Regions from separate parts of the Phytohabitans houttuyneae genome, predicted to be linked through region 2. Evidence: predicted binding sites of a transcription regulator. Region 2 holds the regulator's gene; the other holds the start of a gene.
What was found. The regulator HrcA, encoded in region 2, represses chaperone genes, less so after heat shock. The targets are predictions, from matches to a motif close to GGTTNGCACNCTCNNNNNGAGNGTGCNAACC.
Positions count from the first base shown of each region.

Region 1: the regulator HrcA is predicted to act here: its motif matches at 1,933-1,963, upstream of groL (chaperonin GroEL).

Region 1 is NZ_BLPF01000004.1:430,978-435,142, reverse strand. Features, by position in the region: gene Phou_RS51775 (NB-ARC domain-containing protein) at 1-632, shown strand, start outside; gene Phou_RS51770 (tetratricopeptide repeat protein) at 530-1,261, shown strand; gene Phou_RS55930 (hypothetical protein) at 1,335-1,454, shown strand; gene groL (chaperonin GroEL) at 2,064-3,650, shown strand; gene Phou_RS44585 (glycoside hydrolase family 130 protein) at 3,699-4,165, opposite strand, start outside.
Region 2 is NZ_BLPF01000004.1:619,329-623,493, reverse strand. Features, by position in the region: gene dnaJ (molecular chaperone DnaJ) at 1-626, opposite strand, end outside; gene hrcA (heat-inducible transcriptional repressor HrcA) at 664-1,686, opposite strand; gene Phou_RS45465 (DUF4870 domain-containing protein) at 1,853-2,494, shown strand; gene hemW (radical SAM family heme chaperone HemW) at 2,727-3,923, opposite strand; gene Phou_RS45455 (enoyl-CoA hydratase-related protein) at 3,941-4,165, shown strand, end outside.

The DNA of each region.
Region 1 (4,165 bases), 190 kb from region 2:
ACCTGTTCACCACCACCGCCGCCCTCACCCACTACCAGCACACCCTCGACCGGGACGTCGACGCCGACGACGCCGACGACACCACCCGCACCCTGTTCCGGCTCGGCCTGGCCGACACCGTCCACGACCCCGACACCGACATCACCCTGATCCGGGTACACGCCCTGGTCCAACGCGTCGTCGCCGAAGCCACCCCCAACAACCAGCACCCCCAGCTAACCCACACCGCCGCCGACGCACTCGTGCAGCTGTGGCCAGCCATCGAACGCGACACCCACACCGCCCGCCTCGGTCAACTCCTACGCGCCAACACCACCGCCCTGACAACCACCGCCGGCAACCACCTCTGGCACACCCCAAACGGCGAACCCGACGCCCACCCACTGCTCTTCCAAGCCGGCAACAGCTTGGGCGAGATCGGGCAAGTCGCCGCCGCCCGCGCCCACTTCCAGCAACTGCACACCGAGGCAGTCCGGGTGCTCGGCCCGGACCACCCCCACACGCTGACCACCCGCCACAACATCGCCGACTGGCGGGGCAGGCCGGGGATCCGGCCGGCGCCGCCCAGGCGTTCGAGGAGCTGCTCACCGACCAGCTGCGGGTGCTCGGCCCGGACCACCCCGACACGCTGACCACCCGCCACAACATCGCCGACTGGCGGGGGCAGGCCGGGGATCCGGCCGGTGCCGCCCACGCGTTCGAGGAACTGCTCACCGACAACCTGCGGGTGCTCGGCCCGGACCACCCCCACACGCTGACCACCCGCCACAACATCGCCTACGGGCGGGGGCAGGCCGGGGATCCGGCCGGTGCCGCCCAGGCGTTCGAGGAACTGCTGGCCGACTACCTGCGGGTGCTCGGCCCGGACCACCCCCACACGCTGACCACCCGCCACAACATCGCCCGGTGGCGGGGGCAGGCCGGGGATCCGGCCGGTGCCGCCCAGGCCTTCGAGGAACTGCTCACCGACGAGCTGCGGGTGCTCGGCCCGGACCACCCCCACACGCTGACCACCCGCCACAACATCGCCTACGGGCGGGGGCAGGCCGGGGATCCGGCCGGCGCCGCCCAGGCGTTCGAGGAGCTGCTCGCCGACCAGCTGCGGGTGCTCGGCCCGGACCACCCCGACACGCTGACCACCCGCCACAACATCGCCCGGTGGCGGGGGAGGCCGGGGATCCGGCCGGTGCCGCCCACGCGTTCGAGGAACTGCTGGCCGACAACCTGCGGGTGCTCGGCCCGGACCACCCCGACACGCTGACCACCCGCGGCAACATCGCCTACGGGCGGGGGAGGCCGGGGATCCGGCCGGTGCCGCCCAGGCGTTCGAGGAACTGCTCGCCGACCGTCTGCGGGTGCTCGGCCCAGACCACCCCAACACGCTGACCACCCGCCACAACATCGCCTACTGGCGGGGACAGGCCGATAGCGAACCCGCTCAAGAAGAACGCTAACCCCATAGCCGAGTGTGCCAAAGACCTGTGCCAGATGAGCGCGACAAACAACGGGAGAGCACGGGGAGCCACGGGGCAATCGCGCCGACCAACCCAGGTCAGGTCGCGCCGGCCAACGTCCGCCGCGTACAGAACCGTACCGACAGCGTGGGAGTCGCGTCTGCCCGGCGCGGCTCGGCCGTGCCCACCGAACTGTGCCGAATGCGTGCCGAACCTCTAGTGACCGGCTCGCGGCAGTGCAGGTGTTTGCGCAGGTCAGCGATGCTAAACGACACGCGCTGGAGCCGAGCCCTCCGGAGGCGGGAGCGCAGGTTCGAATCCTGCCGGGGGCACACCGCACATGGGCACGGTCGTCTGATTCACCACAGCAGTCGGTGATCGAGGCGACCGTTTCGCTTTGGTCCAGTGGCCGATCGGCGACCGGAGGCGGGTTACCGCGGCTGTCTCTTGTGCTACGGGGGCATTGGTGTTGCACTGTAGCTAGCACTCTCCCCATGTGAGTGCCAACCGAATGGGATGGGACCCCGGAGGGGGACCGCGTGCAGCGGTCATCGCAGGTCGGCCCGAACTGTGCTGTTTGTGGGCACGACGATGTTGAGGATGACCCAGATGGCCAAGTTGATCGCGTTCGGCGAGGTTGCCCGGCGCGGCCTTGAGCGGGGCATGAACGTTCTCGCCGACACAGTAAAGGTGACGCTGGGCCCGAAGGGCCGCAACGTCGTACTGGACAGCGGGTGGGGCGTACCCACGATCACCAACGACGGCGTGAGCATCGCCAAGGAGATCGAGCTCGACGACCCGTACGAGAAGCTCGGCGCCGAGCTGGTCAAAGAGGTCGCCAAGAAGACCGACGACGTGGCCGGTGACGGCACGACGACGGCGACTGTCCTGGCGCAGGCGCTGGTGCGCGAAGGGCTGCGCAACGTCGCCGCCGGCGCGAACCCGATCGCCCTCAAACGCGGCATCGAGCTTGCCGTCGTGGCGGTGACGGAGGCGCTGCGTCTTCAGGCGCGCGACGTCGAGACCAGGGAGCAGATCGCGGCCACCGCGTCGATCTCGGCCGGTGACGAGACCGTCGGTGAGATCGTCGCCGAGGCGATGGACAAGGTCGGCAAGGAAGGCGTCATCACCGTCGAGGAGAGCAACACCTTCGGCCTCGAGCTTGAGCTCACCGAGGGCATGCGCTTCGACAAGGGCTACATCTCGCCCTACTTCGTCACCGACACCGAGCGGATGGAGGCCGTCCTCGACGATCCGTACCTGCTGATCGTCGAGAAGCGGATCTCGAACCTGAACGAGCTGCTGCCGGTCCTGGAAAAGGTCATGCAGACGAGCAAGCCGCTGGTGATCATCGCCGAGGATGTCGAGGGCGAGGCGCTGGCCACCCTGGTCGTCAACAGGGTCCGCGGCACGTTCTCGTCGGTGGCGGTCAAGGCGCCCGCCTTCGGTGACCGGCGCACCGCGATGCTGGCCGACCTCGCGATCCTCACCGGCGCGCAGGTCATCAGCGAGACGACGGGCCTCACCCTGGACAGCGCCGGCCTGGACTCGCTTGGCAGGGCCCGCAAGGTCGTCGTCACCAAGGACGAAACCACCGTCGTGGACGGTGCTGGCGACGCCGAGCAGATCACCGGCCGGGCCGCCCAGCTTCGCACCGAGATCGAACGGAGCGAGTCCGACTACGACCGGGAGAAGCTGCAGGAGCGGCTGGCCAAGCTGGCCGGCGGGGTAGCCGTGGTCAAGGTTGGCGCGGCCACCGAGGTCGAGCTCAAGGAGCGCAAGCACCGCATCGAGGACGCCGTGCGTAACGCCAAGGCCGCCGTCGAGGAAGGTCTGCTGCCCGGTGGCGGGGTGGCGCTGGTCAACGCCGCGGCGACCGCTTTCGACAAGCTCGACCTATCCGGCGACGAGGCCACCGGCGCCAACATCGTGCGGGTCGCGCTCACCGCGCCGCTTCGGCAGATCGCCGTCAACACCGGCCTCGAAGGCGGCGTGGTGGCTGAGAAGGTCAAGGCTCTACCGCCGGGCCGCGGCCTCAACGCCGCCACCGGTGAGTACGTGGACATGTTCGAGGCGGGCATCGTCGAGCCCGCCAAGGTCACCCGCTGCGCGCTGCAGAACGCGGCGTCGATCGCCGCGCTGTTCCTGACCACCGAGGTGCTCGTCGTCGAGAAGGCGGCGGAGCCGGCACAGTAGCCACGCGGACGCGGCCCGGGCAGCGCGAACACCGCGCCTGGGCCGCGTCTATACCATCGCGTCGATGAGTGTGGCGAGCGGGATCGTGGCGAACTCGACCCGGGCGTCACTTGCCCCGTACGGGAGCCACAGGGTGCCGGCGTGCAACAGGGCGCCGCAGGAGTAGACGACGTTGGGCACGTAGCCGTCCCGTTCGGTGTCACTGGGAGCGAGCAGCGCGCCGGGCAGCTCGGCGATCACGCGGTCGGGCCGCTGCAGGTCGAGCAGAAGGCCGCCGATGGCGTACCGGCGCATCGGGCCGACGCCGTGGGTGAGCACGAGCCAGCCGGCGGCGGTCTCGATCGGTGATCCGCAGTTGCCGACCTGGATCAGCTCCCAGCCGCGGCGGGGGCCGTGCAGCGGCACCGATGGCTGCCAGCGGTTGGCGTCGTCGAGGGCGGTCAGGCCGATGGTCTCGCCGTCGGAGCGGCACAGCGCGAGGTGGCGGCCGCCGACGGTACGCGGAAACAGCGCGA
Region 2 (4,165 bases):
CGGCCGTCGCCGCCACAGGTGGCGCAGGGGTGCGGAATCACCGTGCCGTAGCCCTGGCAGACCGTGCACGGGCGGGACGAGACGACCTGGCCCAGGAAGGTGCGCTGCACCGACTGGACCTCGCCGCGCCCGCCGCACGCCTCGCAGGTGGAGAGGTGGGTGCCAGCGGCGGTGCCGGCGCCGGTGCAGGTGGTGCAGAGCACGGCCGTGTCGACAGTGATCGGCGCCTCGACGCCGAACGCCGTCTCGGTCAGCTCAAGCTCCAGCCGCAAGATCGCGTCGGCACCCGGCCGCGTGCGCGAACGCGGGCCGCGCGCCCCCGCCGCCGTGCCGAAGAACGCGTCCATGATGTCCTGGAACCCGACGAACGGTCCAGCCCCAGGGCCACCACCCGGCCCCCCGCCGCCCGGGGCGAGAGGGTCGCCACCCAGGTCGACGATCTGCCGCTTCTGGTCGTCGGAGAGCACCTCGTAGGCGGCGTTGATGTCCTTGAACTTCTCGTGCGCATCCGGGTCCGGGTTGACGTCCGGGTGGTACTGGCGAGCCAGCTTCCGGTAGGCGCGCTTGATCTCGTCGTCGGATGCGTCCCGGCTGACGCCGAGAATCCCGTAGTAGTCCTTGGCCACTTGGTTCCGTGTCCTCATGCTCTCGCGCTGTCCCGGGCTAGTTGTTTCCCAACAGGTCGCCTACGTAGCGTGCCACGGCGCGCACCGTGGCGATGGTGCCGGGGTAATCCATCCTCGTCGGCCCGAGGACGCCGAGACCACCCACGATTGTGGCGCCTGGACCGTAACCCGTGCTGACAACTGAGGTGGACCGCAGGTTGTCGATCTCGTTTTCGTCGCCGATGCGGATCCTGAGGGTGTCCGCGTCGACCTCGCCAAGGAGCTTGAGCAGGATGACCTCCTCCTCGAGGGCCTCGAGGATCGGGCGAAGGGAGCCCTGGAAGTCGAGTAAACCGCCACGGGTCAGGTTGGCCCGGCCGGCTAGTGCGATGCGCTCATCGTGCCGCTCGACGAGGGTTTCGAGCAATACCGAGGCGAGGGTGGCCATGGTGTTGCGATCATCGGGCGCCACCTCGTCGACCAGCGCCTGGATCAGCGGCGGCGCGTCCGAGAGCCGCTTGCCCACGAGCTTTTCGTTGACCAGGCGGCGCAGGTCGGTGACCGCGTCGACCTGGACGGGTGCCGGCAGCTCGACGAGCCGCTGCTCAACCCGGCCGGTGTCGGCAATCATGACGAGCATCACTCTGGTGGTGGAGATCGGCACCAGCTCCAGGTGGCGCACGGAGGTGCGGGAAAGTGTCGGGTACTGCACGACCGCGACCTGCCTCGTGAGCTGCGCGAGGAGCCGGACTGTGCGGTGCACCACATCGTCGAGGTCGAGCGCGCCGGCGAGGAACCGCTCGATCGCCCGCCGCTCGGCCGGGCTCAGCGGCTTGACCCGGGAGAGGCGGTCGACGAAGAGCCGGTAGCCACGGTCGGTCGGGACGCGACCGGCGCTCGTATGGGGCTGTCTGATGTAGCCCTCCTCTTCAAGGACGGCCATGTCGTTACGCACGGTGGCAGGTGAGACGCCCAGCTGGTGTCGCTCCACAAGTGCCTTACTGCCGACCGGCTCCTGGGTCGCGACGTAGTCCTCGACGATAGCCCGGAGCACGTCGAGCTTGCGGTCATCGAGACTCACTGTCACCCCCTGCCGCACCAGATGAGAGGACTGGCACTCGACTGTAGCGAGTGCCAGTCTACGTCGCACCCCCGCATGGCCGGGATGATCTCTTTGGGCACAATGTCCGCACCTCCGTAAGAGTGTTGCGTAGCGCCGGTTGATTCGTGCCCCTACCGTGACCTCCATGACAGAACCACCTCGCCCTCCCGGAGAGGGTGAGCCCGGCCAGACGCCGCCGGAGCCGACCTCTCCGCCGACACCCCCAGCGTCCTACTCGATGCCGGGCGAGGCACCCTCTCCCGGTTACGCACCACCACCGAGTGACGCACCGCCACCGCCGCCGCCCACGGGTGGGACCGACTACCCGCCACCGGGTGCCGGCTACCCGCCGCCCGCCGGCGGCTCATACCCGCCGCCTGGCTACCCGCCGCAGGGTCCCCCCGGCGGCTACTACGCGGCCGGCCCGGCACCGTCGGGCTACGCCAACAACGACGAGAAGACGTGGGCGCTCGTCGCCCACTTCGGCGGCGCGGCCGGCGCCTTCATCGGCGGCGGCACGCTGGGCTGGGTCGGCCCGCTCGTGGCGCTGCTGGCGAAGGGCAACCAGTCGCCGACCGTACGCGCCCACGCGATCGCGGCACTCAACTTCCAGCTGTTGTGGTCGATCATCACGGTGATCTGCTGGATCCTCGTGTGCGTGCTGATCGGCGCCATCCTCGCCCCGATCGCGGCGATCATCGCGATCGTCTTCGGCATCATCGGCGGCGTGAAGGCCAACGACGGCCAGCTGTACAACTACCCGATGAGCGTTTCGATCATCAAGTGAGCCGACCGGAGCCCGGGACCGCGAGGTCCCGGGCTCCCGTCTGCCCGGGCTTGACTCGCGACCCGGCAGCGGAGGTCGGGGATTTCGGCGAGCGCCAGCTCGCCGACGACCCCAGCGGTGCCCGCGGGAAAGCACCCAAAGAAAACGCTCCGCTGCGCTCCACGTCTTCCCCGGGGCCCGCGCGTGCGGTCCGCAGGTGAGGCGGACCGGGGTATATCTGCCTCAAATGTCGTTACAGAAGGTCGCGGACCACCGCGTCGGCCAGGAGTCGCCCGCGCAGGGTGAGCACCGCGCGGCCGGCCCGCGTCTCGAGCAGGCCGCTGGCGGCGGCGCGTGCGGCGGCCTCGCGGCCGGCGGCGCCGAGCGCGGACAGGGGCAGGCCGGACGCGAGGCGCAGGCGCAGCATCACATCCTCGACGTGCCGGTCGGCCGGCGACAGCACCTCCCGCGCGTGTCCAGGCGACTCGCCGGCGGACAGGCGGGCGGCGTAGGTCGACGGGTGCTTGACGTTCCACCACCGCACGCCGCCGATGTGGCTGTGCGCGCCGGGGCCGAGGCCCCACCAGTCGCCGCCGTTCCAGTAGAGGAGGTTGTGCCGGCACCGCGCCGCCGGACCGGCCGCCCAGTTGGAGACCTCGTACCAGGACAGGCCGGCCGCTTCGAGGGCGGCGTCCGCGGCCAGGTAGCGGTCCGCGGCGACGTCGTCGTCCGGGTACGGCAGGTCGCCGCGGCGCATCCGGGTGGCGAGGCGGGTGCCGTCTTCGACGATCAGGGCGTATGCGCTGACGTGGTCGACGCCGGCCCCCACAGCCGCGGCCAGCGACGCGGCGAAGTCGTCCGCCGTCTCGCCCGGCGTGCCGTAGATGAGGTCGAGGTTGACATGGTCGAAACCGGCTTCGCGCGCCTCGACCGCCGCGGCCGGCGCACGGCCCGCGGTGTGGCGGCGTTCCAGCAGGTTGAGTACGCCCGGCGAGATCGACTGCATCCCGAGCGAGACCCGCGTGTACCCGGCCTTGCGCAGCCGCTGCAGCGACGCCGGCGTCACCGACTCGGGGTTGGCCTCGGTCGTGACCTCGGCGTCGGCGGCCAGCCCCCACGTGCTGTCGATCGCGTCGAGGATGCGGGCGAGGTCATCCGGATCGAGCAGCGTGGGCGTGCCGCCGCCGACGAAGACCGTGTCCACCCGCGCCGGCGTCACGACCCGCGCCGCGAGGGCCAGCTCGGCGAGCACCGTGTCCGCGTACGCCTCGCGGCTCGCGCCACCGCCCAGCTCAGCGGAGGTGTACGTGTTGAAGTCGCAGTAGCCGCAGCGGCTGGCGCAGAACGGCACGTGCACGTACACACCGAAGCCGCGCCCGCCCAGGCCGGCGCCCGGCGGCAGGCTGCCGTCGCGAGGCACGGCCTCGCCTTCTGGGAGTGCTCCGGGCATGGTTCTAGTCTGCCCGCATGACTTCTACTGGTGAGTCGCTGGTCCGCGTCGAGACCGGGCAGGGCGTGGCGACGCTCACTCTGGACAGCCCGCACAACCGCAACGCGCTCTCCACGCCGCTGATGAACCAGCTGCTGGCGGCGCTGGAGGCGATGGAGGGCGACGAGTCGGTGCGCGTCGTGGTGCTCACCCACACCGGACCCGTTTTCTGCTCCGGCGCCGACCTCAAGGAGACCGCCGAG